4 regions of the Elizabethkingia bruuniana genome follow, and region 2 is predicted to be linked to each of the others. Evidence: riboswitches for the same ligand, from Rfam matches in the RefSeq annotation. Region 2 holds a riboswitch; each other region holds the start of a gene.
The links. A riboswitch is a leader RNA that binds a small molecule or an ion and turns the genes downstream of it on or off. The one in region 2 is predicted to bind S-adenosylmethionine.

Region 1 (4,311 bases), 770 kb from region 2:
GGTGAATAAATCATCAGATTACGGTAATGCTCTTTGAATCCTTTATTCAGGTATAGTAACAATGCATTTTTGTTATGCCTTTCAATTTCCAGCATGACTACTTTTAAACCCTGATCTTTGGCAAAATCTTTTACAAAATCTACAGCCAGTTTTCCATAGCCTTTACCTCTTGCTTTCTCGTTCAGGAAAAGTTCATCCAGAAAAGCTATTCTTCCTCCGAACTCAAAACTGAATATATAAGTCAGAATTACATATCCAATCACCTCATTTCCTTCGTTGTACATAACAAAAGCACTTCCCAAATCCGGATTTTGTACAAACTGGTGGAAGTTAGATCTGGTAAGATCTTCGTTGAAAGGGTATTGATCGATTGCATAAAACTCACGCATCATCGTTACCATATCTTCTATTTGTCCTTCATCCAGTTTTCTGAAAAATTGATGTTCCATAAATAATCTGTTTGTAACAAAGATAAGCAAAGCTTTCTCAAGAATCAATTTCCAGATCGTAGTTATCCAATAAGCCGACAAGGTTGTGTGCTGAAAACTTTGCCTTTTTAACTTTATTTTTTGACAAATCAACAGAAAAGTATTTTGCTGTTCGGAAATCTGTCCGCTCTAATATACTTCCTGAAAATACAGACCCAGACAGATCACTATTATCAAAAACAACATAGGAAAGATTGGTCTCAGTAAAATCAGTCTCTATAATTCTGCAGTTTTTGAACAGCGTTTTGGCAATATTTTGCTGATAAAAGGAAGAATGTAAAATCTGACAATCCTCAAAACGAAAAGATAAACCAAAAGGATTACAGTTTTCGAAATGCAGTCCCATAAGTTTGCAGTCATTAAACTTTACATCCTTGAAGCTAGTCCTTCCAAATTTTGTAAGGCTAAAATTACAATTCACAAACTGACACTCTGCAAGCGAAACCGAAAATAAATCTGTTTCGGAAAAATCACAGTTACTAAAGGTGCAAAATTCATAATCACCTTTTGGCAAAGGAGTTTCTTTAAAGTTGATCTTTTCGAAAGTTTTATCTAATTCGTAAACAGACATTGGCCAGAAATTTTAAGAAGTCACAAGTTAGCAAATTACCAAAGAAAAGTGCAACCTATACAGGCTGCACTTCCAGATCAAAACATCTCATTTTTTTTGGTTCAACAAAATAAAAAAGGTTTGCCGACGTGCAAACCTTAATTTTTTTCAAAATTTATATTCTCAAATACAATTATGTCGATGAATAATTTCACTTTCTTATTTTCAACATCTTAAAGTTAAGAAAAAAAATATTCCGTTGGTATGAATCAATGTTAATTTTTTGCAATATTTAAATTATCCGTGCCTGCTTTGTCTTCCTTGATATTTCCGACATAAATATAAATAAACACTGCTATGAGGAGTAAGAAAAGATAGAAACTGTTCTTCAGTAATTCCGGATAGCTGATTGTATTCTTGCTATAACCTGTAAGAATAAGTATCTGTGCACCATAAGGAATAATTCCCTGTACAAAACATGAAAATGTATCTAAAATAGAGGCTGTTACTCTTGGTCTGATTTTATATTCTTCAGTAATCTTTTTGGACACTTTACCGGTAATAACAATAGAAATGGTGTTATTTGCTGTTGCAGCATCTGTAACACCTACAAAGGTTCCTATTCCTAACAATGCAGATTTTGGCCCGTTTATTTTGCTTCGTATCAGTCTTAAAAGATTATCTATTCCTCCGGCTTTTTCAACCATAGCTGCCAGTCCTCCTGTAAGTAAGGAAAGTAGGAATATCTCAGTCATACTGGTAAAACCTTCATATATCTTCTTACCAAAATCCAGAAAACTAAAATCATGGTAAATGAAACCAAAAATACCGCTCAGTACAATACCTATAATCAGTACCAAAAATACATCCAGTCCGAAAAATGCCAGTACAATGACAGCGAGGTAAGGAATAACAAGTACAGCAGAGGACAAACTTACAGGAGTAGTATTATGTGCAACTTCGTTAGTTCCTGCTCCTACGTAAATATAAATAAAGAATGCTATAATAGCTGCTGGAAGAGCAAAGCCTATATTATTCCGGAATTTGTCCCGCATATCACAACCTAAAATCTGAGTGGCAGCAATAGTAGTATCCGAAATAATAGATAAATTGTCCCCAAACATGGCTCCTCCTAATAATGCTGCTCCTACAACATTGATATCACAGCCACCTGCATTGGAAAGTCCGACAGCAATTGGACCCAATGCTACAATTGTCCCGACTGATGTTCCGGAAGCTATTGACAAAAATGAAGCAACAAAGAAAATACCTGCCGGATAATATTGTGGTGAAAGGTTATTGATTCCAATATTTACAATAGCATCTACACTTCCTATTGATTTGGATACAGTAGCGAAAGCTCCTGCCAGTATATAAATAATACACATGGTAAGAATATTCCGATCTCCACAGCCCTCCAGAAAGGTGGATGTTTTTTCTTTAATTGTTCCTTTAATTATAATGAAGGCTGATATTATTCCTACAACAATAGCTATAGGCGATGGCAATGCATAAAAATCATTGTAATAAATTCCGGCTCCCAGAAACACCAGAATAAAGATAAGAAACGGGATTAGTGATCGTAAAGATGTGCTCTTTTGTGTCGTCATTCAATCTAATTTTTTAATTATTTTGATCAGCACACTTTCAGAAAATAGGGATGATTTCAACATTTTTTCCGGAAACGGCTTATCGATTTTAGCACCTTGCTTATTGTTGCAGGTTGCTACCCAAATTTTGGGGTTCTTGATAATTTTAGAGTGCAAATATAAATTTTTAATTTAAAAAGTGAAAAATAATTTGAGAATGTCATAAGAAAAACGATGCCCTCACTTACCAAAATGATTGTCCATAGCCTTGTAGAATGTAGACTAAAAAACATAACTTTGATAAAAAATAACGATGAAATATAACAGATGTGGCAGAAGTGGTGTATTACTGCCCGCAATATCATTGGGATTATGGCATAACTTCGGATCTGTAGATGTCTTCTCTACAGCTGAGGCTATTATCAAGACGGCTTTTGATAAAGGAATCACTCATTTTGACCTGGCAAACAATTATGGTCCCGTACCCGGATCTGCCGAAGAAAACTTCGGGAAAATCGTTAGCAGAAATTTTAATGGCTTTCTCAGAGATCAGCTGTTCATTTCTACTAAAGCTGGTTATACTATGTGGGATGGTCCTTATGGTGACTGGGGCTCCAGAAAATATCTTATATCCAGTCTGGATCAGAGCCTGAAACGTATGAATCTGGATTACGTAGATGTATTCTATTCTCACCGTCCGGATCCTGAAACGCCAATAGAAGAAACTATGCAGGCATTGGATTTTGCAGTTCGCAGCGGAAGAGCTTTATATGCCGGAATTTCTAATTATAGCGCTGAACAAACGCAGCAAGCAGCTAATATATTAAGAGAATTAGGTACACCATGTCTTATACATCAGCCTAAATACTCTATGTTTGTGCGGTGGACAGAGGAAGGTCTACTCGATGTATTGGAAGATAATGGTATTGGGTGTATTGCTTTTTCTCCTCTGGCTCAGGGATTATTAACAGATCGTTATTTAAAAGGTATTCCGGAAAACTCTCGTGCAGCAAAAAGTCATGGCTTTCTGCAGAAGAATGATATTACCGAAGAAAGATTACAACAAATTACAGCTCTGAATAATCTGGCACAGGAAAGAGAACAGACACTGGCACAAATGGCTATTGCATGGCTATTGAAAGATAACAGAGTAACATCTGTACTTGTTGGAGCTAGTTCGGTTGAGCAACTACAGCAAAATCTGGAAAGCATTAACAATCTGGATTTTTCCCAAAATGAATTACAACAAATTGAAGAAATACTGAAAACAAAATAGCCTGAGGTTTTCCTCAGGCTATTTTTATTTTTAAGTGGTAAGGTTAAATTAGAACCACTCTTTTTTACCTTGAACGTAAGTTCTGTCGAACTCCTCATCAGATTTAGTCAAATAGATAATACCTTCTACAAGACCAATCACACTTGCAATACCACATGTAACAAATGTAGCTATAAGTTGAATAATTCCTGCTTTAGTATATCCTAAATAGAATTTATGTATTCCCAAGCTTCCAATTAAAATACCTAAAACGCCTGCTGCAACTTTCTTTTCAGACTTATAAGGTACTTGTTGATTGTAGTTTTGTTGTGTTGTCTCTTCCATAATTTTAATACTTGTGTTTATTATTTAATAATTAATTATTTGCTGTTTTATTTACCAAATCCAGGCATTCCGCCACCCATTCCC
Region 2 (4,311 bases):
TTCCTTTTGACAGTGAAAAATTTGATGCATTATATGACAGAGTAGCAGAATATGCTTCCGAGATTCCTTTATATGCAAGAGAAGCGTTCGCTGTTGCAGATAAGCGCTACCAGGTAAAAATTACTGCAGTTACCGAATTCCCTTGGTCTAATCAGTTTGTATATAATATGTTTATCCGCCCTACGGTAGATGAACTTGAATCTTTTGGTGAAACCGACTGGTTGATTCTTTGTATACCAAGCTTTAAAGCAGATCCGGAAAGAGACGGAACAAGACAACATAATTTCTCTATTCTTAATTTCAAGAGAAAGATTGCTCTGATCGGTGGTTCAGCTTATACCGGTGAAATGAAAAAAGGTATTTTCTCTGCACTTAACTTTACACTACCTGTTCAGCAGAATGTATTGCCAATGCACTGTTCAGCTAATGCCGGAGCAGATGGAGAAACAGCTATTTTCTTTGGTCTGTCAGGTACTGGTAAAACAACCCTTTCAGCAGATCCTAACAGAAAACTAATCGGTGATGATGAACACGGATGGACTCCGGATAATACTGTATTCAATATTGAAGGTGGATGTTATGCTAAAGCTATTGACCTTTCTGCAGAGAAAGAACCAGATATCTATGGTGCAATAAAGCCAGGTGCTATTCTTGAAAATGTATTTTTTGATGAGAATGGTGAGGCAGATTATACAAACGACAGCATTACACCTAATACACGTGTAAGCTATCCGATTGATTTTATTAACAATATTCAGGTTCCTTCTATCGGAAAGAATCCTAAAAATATTTTCTTCCTGACATTTGACGCATTTGGTGTATTGCCTCCAATCTCTAGACTTACTCCGGAGCAGGCAGCATATCACTTTATTTCAGGATATACTTCCAAAGTTGCAGGTACTGAGGTTGGAGTAACAGAACCACAAACTACATTCTCTGTATGTTTCGGTGCTGCGTTTATGCCTCTTCACCCAACTGAATATGGGAAAATGTTATCTGAAAAAATAAAAAGTGCAGATGCAAAAGTTTGGTTGGTAAATACAGGCTTCAATGGTAAAATGAAGCGTATGAGCCTTAAAGATACAAGGGCTCTTATCTCCGCTGCATTAGATGGTAAATTAAATGATGTAGATTACAAAGAAAGTCCTATCTTTAAGGTACAGATTCCTGTATCATGTGAAGGTGTTTCCGACGAGTCTATGTTGCTGCCGGAAAACAGCTGGGATTCTTACGATGCTTATATTGAGAAAGCAAGATCTTTGGCATCAGCTTTCCATAAAAACTTCGAAAGATTCGATGATATTAAAGATGAAAGCATCTTAGCAGGAGCTCCAAGAAAAGAAGCAGAAGTGATTTAAGATAAACTTTTCTTAAGTTAAGAATCCTCAGTTAATTTTAACTGAGGATTTTTTGTTTGTATTTGTAAAAGTAGATGTCTTTTAGTGGAGTAAGTGCAATAAAGCCAGTCTGTATCCCTTCATTCCAAATCCTGAAAGAATAGCATCGGTATATGTTGCTGTTACCGATTTCTGACGAAATTCCTCACGCTTGTATATGTTGCTGATATGAACTTCTATTTTAGGCTTTCGAATATTTTTAAGGCAATCAGCCAAAGCATAAGAATAATGGGTGAAAGCTCCAAAGTTAACAACAAGGGCATCGAAATCATCTTCTTGTATTTTGTTGATAAGCTCCCCTTCAATATTTGACTGGTAATACAATATCTCATCCTGAACAAATTCTTGTCTCAGCTCTTGTAGATAGTCCTCCATAGAGGTTGTTCCATATATTTCAGGCTCCCTTGTTCCCAAAAGGTTTAGGTTCGGGCCGTTGACAATTAATATTTTCATAGGATAAATTTAGATGTTTTTACAAAAACAACCAAAATCCAATACCTATTATGTATTAATGAGGCTAAAAACCTGAAATTAACTGTAAATAACATGCTGTGTTCACCTATTACTAACGATCGTTTGTTAAATACTTATTTTACATGATATTTATCAGTTTTCAATTTTATTGGATTTTCCTCATTGCTTTATTTAACAGTATTTTATGAATTTTTCAATTTCTATTTAGTTAAAATTCTTAACAAATCTAAAAATCTACTTGTTTGATAGATGTTATGTTTATAACTTTGTCGCATAATTATAACCAAGCTTATAAAGAAAGATGGAGGGAACTGACCCAATGATATCTTGACAACCTGCTCGATGCAAGGTGTTACATTCAGCCTTTAAGGAAAGATAAGCAATAGGTATTTTGTATTTATAAATGCCCTTTGCTGTCTATTATGCAAAGGGAATTTTTTTGATAGATAATTAAAAAATATTAATATGTTTATAAAATCAGCAATAGAAGCTAATATTAGAATACCGATAGGGGTAGCGGTATTCTTCCTGGGGGTTTCAGGGATCTATGGTCAGAATACAAAAGGGAAGAAAGACTCTCTTCGGGAAAAAGAAATTGATGAAGTAGTAGTAGTTGCTTATGGAAAGGCAAAGAGATCCAGCTATACTGGATCTGTGGCAACAGTTTCCGGCAGCAAAATTGAAACCAGACCAATTACCAACATTACCAAAGCTTTGGAAGGGCAGGTTCCTGGATTACAGGCTGTGAGTGCTTCAGGGCAACCAGGTGAAACAGCGGCAATCAGAATTAGAGGGATTGGTTCTATAAGTGCATCCAGTTCTCCGCTTTATGTAGTGGACGGTATTCCTTATGATGGAAATATAAATGCTATAAATCCTAATGATGTAGAATCTATCAGTGTGCTAAAAGATGCAACGGCAAGTGCGCTGTATGGCTCCAGAGGTGCAAATGGGATTATTGTAATTACCACTAAATCCGGAAAAAAAGGAGAGTCAAAAATTAACTTCAATATTAGCCAGGGATTTTCCGGGCGTGCTGTAAAAGATTATAAGCAGGTAAATACAGATCAGTACTTTCAGTTATACTGGGAAGCTCTAAGGAACGGTTATGTATCCCCTAAAATTTCTCAGAGCCAGGCGGCACAAATGGCAACAGACAATCTTATTTCCAGTTTAGGGATTAATCCATACGGTCCTGCTTATCCTAAACCGGTTGGTCTGGATGGTAAATTGTTGCCAGGAGCTACCGCTTTATGGAATGATGACTGGCGCGACGTGTTACAAAGAACTGCATCAAGAAGCCAGGTGGATTTAGACTTAAGTGGAGGTAATGAAAAAGGAAACTATTTCTTCTCCCTGGGTTATTTGGATGAGAAAGGGATGGCTATAGAATCCGGATTTAAAAGATACAGTGCCAGGTTAAAAGTAAACTCACAAGTGAAAAGCTGGTTGAATGCCGGAGCCAACTTAAGCTACGTTAATACGCTTCAGCAGGCACCACCTGCATCGGATTCCAGAACAGACAATGTGATAAATGCTGCCAGGGTAATCCCTTCATTCTATCCTTATTATGAAAGGAATGAAAATGGAAGCTATGTTTTGGATAAAAATGGAAACAGAATATACGATTTTGGTAAATACAGACCTACCAGTGCTTTACAGAATGAGAACGCAGCAGCAACACTTCCTCTGGATAAAAATGAAAGAAAAATTGATAATTTCTCTGGTAAAGGATTCTTAGAATTTATTTTCCTTCCGGAACTTAGATTCAAATCAAGCTTGTCTGTGGATTTAGTAAGTCTTAATACACATTATTACACCAACCTACTTTTAGGGCAAGGAAAAGAAACTGGTGGGTCCGTATCCAAAAGTAGTGACAGAACGCTTTCTTATACAACCAGTAATATTTTAACCTACGATAAAAAATTTGGACAGCACCATTTTAATGTATTGGCAGGACAAGAATTTTACCAGTATGAGTATCAGGTTATTTCAGGTAACAGAAGTCAGTTCTCTCTGCCGGGATATTATGAGCCAGATGCCGCAGCACTATTAGGTGGATTTAGCGGAAATAGTGATAAGAGATCATTATTGAGTTTCTTAGGTAAAGTGGAATATGATTATCAGAATAAATATTTCCTGGCCGGATCAGTAAGAGCAGACGGATCTTCAAGATTCTCTCCTAAAAATCGTTGGGGAACATTTTGGTCAGTTGGTGGATCCTGGAAACTTTCGAGCGAAGATTTTGTGAAGAATCTGAACTTTTTTGACCAGTTGACATTGCGTGCCAGCTATGGAGGGCAAGGTAATGATGGACTAAGTACATTGTACGCATATCAGAGTTTATATGCTTTTTATAACAATCTTGGTGAAGGAGGGACTGCTGCAAGCAGACTACCAACACCAGACTTGAAATGGGAGACTAACCTGAACCTGAATG
Region 3 (4,311 bases), 1.7 Mb from region 2:
ACGCAGGCATTTGTATATGCGTTTACATTTGTAGGCGGACTTTTTGCGGACAAAATATTAGGTTTCCGTAAATCTTTATTCTGGGGAGGTTCTTTAATGATTGTTGGAAGTATACTTCTGGCAATAGATCCCCACAAATTTTTCTTTTTCGGATTAGCCTTCATCATTATCGGAACTGGTTTTTTCAAACCAAATATTTCTACAATGGTAGGAGAGCTTTATAAAGATGGAGACCACCGTACAGATGCTGGTTTCTCTTTATTTTATGCCGGAATTAATCTGGGCGCTTTTCTGGGAGGTTATGTTTGTGTAGCTATAGGGAAAGGTTATATGCTTTCTTCCGTAATCGAGGAACCGCACCGTTGGAATGTAGCTTTTGGTTTGGCAGCTATAGGAATGTTAGCCAGTCTTATCAATTTTAATTTTACAAAGCGTCGCTTAGGACCAATTGGATTACAACCAGGGCATCCTGATGCTATTGTAAAAACAAAACCGTTGCCTAAATGGGCAGAATATGCTGTATATGGAGGAACATTATTATTCATTCCTCTTATTCAGATTATGGTTTCCAAAACCGAGTATACCGATTATTTTATGTACACAATCGGGCCACTAACTTTAATCTACTTGTTTTATGAGATGACCAAAGTTACGGTTGCTGAAAGAAAGAAATTAATTGCAGCTTTAGTATTTATTATCTTCTCCATTATTTTCTGGGGAATTTATGAGCAGAGCGGAGGCTCTATGAGTATTTTCGCAGCTAAAAACCTGAATGATTCTTTGCTGGGTATTACAGCAGATCCCAACGGAGTAAATAATTCGGGAGGAGCTTTCTTTATTATTTTATTGGCACCTTTATTCGGGTTATTATGGCTGTGGTTAGGTAAAAAAAGAGTTGAACCCAATACGATTATCAAATTTGGACTAGGTTTTATATTTTTAGGATTAGGGTATTATGTATTATTTGCGACAAGATTCTTTTCTGTTAATGGAGTTTCTTCTCTTAATATATTTACTCTGGCATTATTGGTTATTACATTTGGTGAGCTTTGTTTGTCACCAATAGGATTATCGATTATGACAAAATTATCCCCGGCAAGGCTGCAAGGGATTATGATGGGGATGTGGTTCCTGGCTTCTGCATATGGTCAGTATGTTGCGGGACTTATTGGTGCAGGAATGGCTCAGGCTAAAGAAAATGCAGGACCGGCAGAATCATTAATGACTTATACAGAAGGATATAAAATGTTGGGAGTCTATGCATTAATTGCAGGTGTGGTACTGATTTTGATATCGCCATTGGTGAAAAAATTAATGCAGGAAGTGCGTTAATATATTCACAACAATGCCTAAATTTGAATAAGATGAAGAGAATAATTTTATTTTTCAGTATACTTTTTATAAGCTTTGGATATAGTCAGGTTAAATGGATGACGATGACTGATGCTATGGATGCTATGAAGAAAAAGCCTAAGAAGATTTTAATTGACTTTTATGCAGACTGGTGCGGGCCTTGTAAAATGATGGACAATCAGACTTATACAAACCCAATTATTTCTAAATTTATCAATGATAACTTTTATCCGGTAAAATTTAATGCTGAAGGGAAAGAAAAATTGTTTTTTAACGGAAGAGATTTTGACAATCCTAATTTTAAAAAAACACCGGGCAGAGGAGTGCAGCATGAGTTTGCAAGATTCATGAATATATACTCTTACCCATCTACGGTTTTTATGGACGAAGATTATATGCAGATTACAAATCTTATGGGGTTCTTTACCCCGAAAGAAATGGAACCCTATCTGAGCCTTATTTCTACAGAAGCTTATAAAACGATAAAGACAAGAGATGAATGGGATAGATTTCAGTCAAAGTTTAAGTCAAAAATAAAAGAATAAAATAACTCCTATCAGATTTGTAGTATTTTAGATTTTTTATATCTTTGTACCGAAATTATTTCACAGAATTAATAGCTTATTAAGAAAGACGGAGGGAACTGAACCTATGAAGTCTTGACAACCTGCCGAAAGGTAAGGTGTTACATTCAGCCGAAAGGGAAAATAAGTAAAGATATAATGCAATGCCTCATTAGCTTTACTAATGAGGTTTTTTAATCGAAAAATATTAGAATATGATAAAGAAAAACATTTTGACTGAAAAAAAATCCAGAGTTGTACTTACAGCTTCTGTTCTGTTTTTTGTCGGTTTTGGACAGGTATATGGGCAGGAAACAAAAAAGGACAGCCTTAAAGATAAAAATATTGATGAGGTTGTTATTGTAGGTTCACGTTCCGGAGGGCGCTCCAAAGCAGATAGCCCGGTTCCGGTGGATGTTTTCAATCTTAAAGAAACATCTTTAGTATTACCACAAACCAATATTAACCAAATTCTTAATGCTGTAGCACCATCTTTTACATCTACAGTACAAACCAATGCAGATGGTACTGACCATTTGGATCCGGCACAATTAAGAGGCCTGGGACCAGACCAGGTTTTGGTGTTGGTTAATGGTAAAAGACGACATACTTCAGCTTTAATCAATGTAAATGGTTCTCCCGGAAGAGGTACTGTAGGAACAGACCTTAATGCTATCCCTTCTTTTGCTTTAAGCAGAATCGAGGTATTGCGTGATGGTGCTTCTGCACAATACGGATCCGATGCTATTGCCGGGGTTATGAATTTACAGTTAAAAAGAGATACAGGGAAACTTACAGGACAGATTAGTTATGGCGGTTACTTAACAGATGCAGCCAAGAATCATACAGGCAACTGGGATGGTGATCAGATTCAGGTGGATTTAAACTATGGTGCTAAAGTGGGTAAAAAAGGAGGATTTGTTAATGTGACTTTTTCTTCCCAGTATCGTAATCCAACTTTCAGAGCAGGTGCTGAAAGCGGAAATATATACAATGCCTATAATGCTATTGAAAAGAGAGCTGCTGAAGGAGGTGTAAACCTTTCATCATATTTTACACGTATGGATCAGCTTAACAGCCAGCAACAGCAACAATTGATTGGAGTTATAAAACAGTATGCACAAAAAGTAAATTATTTTGATAATGCCTACCAGCAACAAATTCAGAATGCTGGTAATATTTCGACACTTCAGGGGCTTTTAGGAAATAATTATACAGATCAGGAATTAGCCTACAGAGGACAAGACAGACGTGACTTTAATATGTGGGTTGGGCAGTCCAAGCTGAACAACAATCAGATTTTTGTAAATGCTGAAATCCCGTTAAGTGATACCTGGAAAGTATATACATTCGGTGGCTATGGATACAGATACGGAACTTCGGGAGGTTTCTTTAGAAAGCCAAATCAGTCCAGAACATTTACAGGGCTTTATTTAGATGGTTATTTACCTAAGATTAATACAGATATACAGGATGTATCGCTTTCTGCAGGTGTAAAGGGAACATGGGATGGCTGGAATGTAGATTTTAGTAATACTTTTGGGCAAAACTCTTTTGATTATACAATTAGTAATACAGGAAATACCAGTTTAAGATTTAATTCTCCGAGTAAATTTAAAGCAGGGGGACTTAGATTTTTACAAAATACAATAAACCTGGACTTTAGTAAGAAGTTTGATGTTTTTGAGGGATTAAACTTTGCTTTTGGTGGTGAGCAAAGACATGAGAATTTTAAAATAAATGAAGGGGAGCCGGCTTCTTATCTAACCTATGATATTAATGGAAATCCGGTTACAGACTATGTAAATCAACTAAGACCAACAGACTTTTTTGGTAATGCATTGCCTGGAGGATCACAGGTATTTAGCGGATACAGAAGTGTGAATGCAGTAAGTAAAAATCGTAATTCTTATGCTGCCTATGCAGATGCAGAAGTTAACTTTACCAACTGGTTATTGGTAGACGGAGCTGTACGTTATGAAAATTATTCAGATTTTGGGAATACGGTAAATTTCAAGCTAGCTTCACGTATAAAGTTGACGAAGGATCTTAACTTTAGATTTGCTGGATCTACAGGATTCAGAGCGCCATCTATTCACCAGATTTATTATAATACAACATCCAGCTTATATGTTACAATACCTGGAAATCCAATAGGAGAAATTCAGGAAGTAGGAACATTTAGTAATGACTCTCAAATTGCAAGAGGTTTTGGCATACCGAAACTAAAGCAGGAAACCTCTCAATCTGTAAGTGCAGGATTTACCTATAAAATCCCGGCCTTAAACCTGAATATTACAGCTGATGGCTATTGGATTAAAGTAAAGAACAGAATTGTACTTACAGACTTATTTTCTAAGTTTAAAGGAACAAATCTTACTCCTGAACAACAAGA
Region 4 (4,311 bases), 130 kb from region 2:
ATCTCATTTGCTTCCTGGAAGGATAAGTTTTCTATATGGCGGGCATCTTCTACCAGCTCAGGATTTACAGAGAAAACACCATCTACATGTGTATAGTTTTCTAAGATCTCTGCATTGATAAATTTAGCCACTAGAGCCGCTGAATAGTTACTTCCGTTTCTTCCTAATGTTGTGGTCTCTCCTTCTTCGGTAACGCCAATAAATCCTGTTACAACCGGAATAGCTCCGTTGCTATAGAACTCCTCGAACGCAGCTTGTGCATTTTTTTCAGAGATTTCGTCTTTAGGAATAGCATTACCAAAACGATCATCAGTAATCAAGAAACTCCGGGCATCTACAAACTTGGCAGAAAGTCCTTCATTGATAAGAACCTGCACCAATGTTTTAGCCGAAATAACTTCACCAAAGCTTAGTACCTCATCTTTGGTTTTCAAAGAATAATCCTTTAACAACTTAACACCTGCAAAGAAGTTTTTCAGATTATGGAAATCAGTATCCAGAATATCCTGTTGTTGCGGAATTGCTTTTAACTGATTTTCCTTAAAGTTAATCCAGTCTTCTTCTTCCCACTGTCCGTTTCTGGCATTTTCCAATAACGCAATCAGCTCATCTGTCGCATTTCCTCTTGCAGAAACTACTACACAAATATCTTCTTCATTCGCTTTTTTATGCTTGATAATTTCTAATGTCTTTTCCAGACCTAATCCGTTTGCCAGAGATTTTCCTCCAAATTTTAAAACCTTCATGTTACTTTTTAAATATATTGTGTAAGATGTTATTCAATTGTTCGTATTCCATCAAGAAAGCATCGTGCCCATGAACAGAGTTTATGATGAAATGCTTTATGTTATTTTTTATTTTAATCAGCTCAGTATATGTCTGGTGATCTTCCGATGCCGGAAAGAATAGATCACTGTCTACTGAAACGATAAATATATTTGCTTTTATGGCCGCTAATTGTTCGAAAGACGCACTGTTTACCTCAACGGTTTCAATAGTCGAAAGAAGTTGATTCATCATACTATAAGCGGACAATGTAAATCTTTCATTAAGCCTCTCTCCATGAAAGTTAAGCCAGTCTTCAGACTTTCTAAGTTCCTTATCTTCATGGATTTTATTACCAAATCTTTCGTTTAAAGATTGCGGCGTTCTGTAGCAAAGCATCGCGTGAATACGTGCTTTTTGTAAAGGCTTATCGGATTGTGTAAGTAAAAAATCCTGAACCAGACATTGTGCATATAACCAATCTGAGGTTTTCCAGTCTGTCGCTACCGGAATGAAATTCTGAGCCAGAGTATTATTCAACCCCAACATTTCCCAACCTATTCCTCCTCCTAATGATCCGCCAATAATAGCATAGAGTTCGTTAATATTCAGCACTTCTAATCCTTGCAGGAATAATCGTGCAATATCTTTAGTTACAAAATCTTTAGGATTGTCTATTAGAAAACCATCATATCCGTTACCGGGAATATTAAATGCCAGAATTGTATAAGTGTTGGTATCTACGGGTTTCCCTTCACCAATAGCTTCTTTCCACCAACCCAATTCTCCGGTTACTGCAGAATTTCCGGTTAAGGCATGATTGACTAACACTACAGGAGCCGTATACAAATCTTGTCCGAAAACCTCATAGGTTAATGGAATATCATATACTTTCCCTGATTGGGTAGTAAAGTTTTTAATATTAATGGTTTTAAGATAATCTTTCAATTTTATATTTTTTGATCCTATAAAATTGAAAATGCCCAGAAAAGGCTGAAAGAAATTCAGTAACGTTATCTATCCCATAGTGGTAGAATGTAGCACCTTCTTCGGCAAGCGAAGGGTTGCTAAGGCGTCATAGGGTCTATTCCCTCGGCCTTTCCTGATAACATTTTCAATCGTGTTAAAGAACTAATCTTGGCTGCAAAGATACAAACAATATGGATTTTTGCAAAAAAAAGATAAAAATACTTGTTAATTGTCCATAACAAGTAATGGGCAATAAGTAATTCTAAAAGTATTAATCACCTATTGCCCATTATTGTTTTAGTACGAGATGTATTTCTATTTTGTTGAAGTTCCGTTTACCAAAACTTCCCAGGTAACTTTAATTTGTGGATCAAGCGATTTAGAAACCGAGCAATATTTCTCAAAAGAAAGTTCAGCAGCTCTGTTTGCTTTTTTACCGTCAATCTCTCCTTCCAGTTTGAATATTACATGAATGTTACGGAAAGGCTTAGCATCCTCTACCTGTACACGTTCTCCCTCTACATCAGCAGAAAAAGAGGTAATTTCCTGTCTCTGTTTCTTCAGAATAGAAACCATGTCTATACTACTGCATCCGGCCAATGCCATTAGCACTGATTCCATTGGGCTAACTCCCTGTGGATCGTCTTCAGACGTATTATCTAAAATAATTTTATGCCCTCTCTGATTGGTTAATTCAAACAGATAATTATCATCAATTCTGTTCAGTTCTATTTTCATTATTTAAGATTTTTTAAAATTCTTTTTGATGAACAAATTTATACATTTGTTATGGTATTTGGTATCCAAATTTTGCATACGGTTTGTAAAATTGTATCTCAGACCTCACCAACAAACACAAATTATAAAAATATGGAACAGAAGCTCCAAAATCAAATTGCTATTATTACGGGTGCCAGCAGTGGTATCGGTAGTGGCATCGCCAAATGTATTGCAGCATCGGGTGCTACAGTTATTATCAATCACTCATCTCAATCATCTAAGCCTGCTGCCGAGGCAATTTTAAAAGAAATTACTGATGATGGTGGCTCCGGAATAACTTATCAGTGTGATGTAAGTAAAGAAGATGAAGTTATAAAAATGTTTCAGGATGTTATTGCGCAATATGGTACCGTGGACATCCTGATCAACAATGCCGGGGTGCAGAAAGACGCAAAGTTTACAGATATGACTCTCCAGCAATGGCAACAAGTTATAGACATTAATCTTACCGGGCAGTTTCTTTGTGCCCGTGAAGCCATCAGAGAATTTTTAAGAAGAGACATAGACCCTGCAAAATCCGTAGCAAGAGGAAAAATAATCCACATCAGCAGCGTTCACGAAATTATTCCCTGGGCCGGGCACGCTAATTATGCAGCCAGTAAGGGTGCTATAAGAATGCTGATGCAAACTCTGGCTCAGGAATATGGAGCTGATAAAATAAGAGTAAACAGCATATGTCCCGGAGCAATTCAGACTCCTATTAATACCAATGCGTGGAATACTCCGGAAGCATACAATTCACTGATGAACCTTATACCCTATAACAGGATCGGAAAACCTGAAGACATTGGGAAACTGGCAGTTTTTCTGGCTAGTGATGACTCGGATTACATCACTGGTGCCAGTATTTTTATAGACGGTGGTATGACCACTTTTGAAAGCTTTTCAACCGGAGGATAACTTTAAGTACGAGTAGGTATTATGAAGTTAGAAAAAGTATTAATAACTTTATAATTAACGACTTGAGACTAACTACTATGATGAACTATAAATAAAAACATGACACAAGAATATAACCGATTAAAAAATCCTGACTGGAAAATATGGGGCCCTTATGTAAGTAACAGACAATGGGGAACAGTACGGGAAGATTATAGTGCAAATGGTGATGCATGGAACTATACGGGACATGACTCAGCTGAAGCATTAACATTCCGCTGGGGAGAAGAAGGCATTGCAGGAATAAGTGATCAGGATCAGACTTTATGTTTTGCCTTAGGCTTCTGGAATCACCGGGATAAAATGATAAAAGAACGTTTCTTTGGACTAAGTAACAGCCAGGGGAATCATGGTGAAGATATAAAAGAACTTTTCTATTATCTGGAAAGCAGCCCTACGCACAGCTATATGAAGATGCTTTACAAGTATCCGCAGAATGCCTTCCCTTACGAGGATCTTATAACAACTAACAGGAATAGAGGAAAGGCCGAACGGGAATATGAAATTATAGATACAGGTATTTTTGATAACAATGAATATTTTGACATTACAATAGAATATGCTAAAGCCGATATTCATGATATTCTGATTCAAATCACTGTTGAGAATAAAGGACCGAAAGAAGCTCCACTGAGTATTTTCCCAACATTATGGTTTCGGAATACCTGGTGTTGGGGATACGACAATTACAAACCTGAGCTTTCGGTAGATTTTAACGGAATTAAAGTTGATCATCAGGAAATACTGATTAAAAAGTTATTTACTGAAATACCTTGTGAAAGCATGTTTTGTAATAATGAAAGTAATACAGAAAGGCTTTATCAGTGGAATGATTCTGAACCTTTTGCCAAAGACGGA

Region 1: another riboswitch for S-adenosylmethionine. It lies ahead of AYC65_RS02055 (Na+/H+ antiporter NhaC family protein); the one in region 2 lies ahead of AYC65_RS19130 (SusC/RagA family TonB-linked outer membrane protein).
Region 3: another riboswitch for S-adenosylmethionine. It lies ahead of AYC65_RS11210 (TonB-dependent receptor plug domain-containing protein); the one in region 2 lies ahead of AYC65_RS19130 (SusC/RagA family TonB-linked outer membrane protein).
Region 4: another riboswitch for S-adenosylmethionine. It lies ahead of AYC65_RS19720 (alpha/beta fold hydrolase); the one in region 2 lies ahead of AYC65_RS19130 (SusC/RagA family TonB-linked outer membrane protein).

Annotation. Positions count from the first base shown of each region.
Region 1 covers NZ_CP014337.1:436,420-440,730, reverse strand. Annotated here, with positions in the region: gene AYC65_RS02065 (GNAT family N-acetyltransferase) at 1-449, opposite strand, end outside; gene AYC65_RS02060 (pentapeptide repeat-containing protein) at 487-1,059, opposite strand; gene AYC65_RS02055 (Na+/H+ antiporter NhaC family protein) at 1,314-2,648, opposite strand; SAM-I-IV-variant riboswitch at 2,701-2,796, opposite strand; gene mgrA (L-glyceraldehyde 3-phosphate reductase) at 2,941-3,903, shown strand; gene AYC65_RS02045 (TM2 domain-containing protein) at 3,952-4,227, opposite strand; gene ffh (signal recognition particle protein) at 4,275-4,311, opposite strand, start outside.
Region 2 covers NZ_CP014337.1:4,097,216-4,101,526, forward strand. Annotated here, with positions in the region: gene pckA (phosphoenolpyruvate carboxykinase (ATP)) at 1-1,358, shown strand, start outside; gene AYC65_RS19125 (type II 3-dehydroquinate dehydratase) at 1,440-1,850, opposite strand; SAM riboswitch class I at 2,158-2,253, shown strand; gene AYC65_RS19130 (SusC/RagA family TonB-linked outer membrane protein) at 2,337-4,311, shown strand, end outside.
Region 3 covers NZ_CP014337.1:2,404,243-2,408,553, reverse strand. Annotated here, with positions in the region: gene AYC65_RS11220 (peptide MFS transporter) at 1-1,332, shown strand, start outside; gene AYC65_RS11215 (thioredoxin family protein) at 1,365-1,898, shown strand; SAM riboswitch class I at 1,972-2,067, shown strand; gene AYC65_RS11210 (TonB-dependent receptor plug domain-containing protein) at 2,132-4,311, shown strand, end outside.
Region 4 covers NZ_CP014337.1:4,224,599-4,228,909, reverse strand. Annotated here, with positions in the region: gene thrA (bifunctional aspartate kinase/homoserine dehydrogenase I) at 1-746, opposite strand, end outside; gene AYC65_RS19720 (alpha/beta fold hydrolase) at 748-1,713, opposite strand; SAM riboswitch class I at 1,776-1,877, opposite strand; gene AYC65_RS19715 (OsmC family protein) at 2,050-2,472, opposite strand; gene AYC65_RS19710 (glucose 1-dehydrogenase) at 2,605-3,414, shown strand; gene AYC65_RS19705 (MGH1-like glycoside hydrolase domain-containing protein) at 3,514-4,311, shown strand, end outside.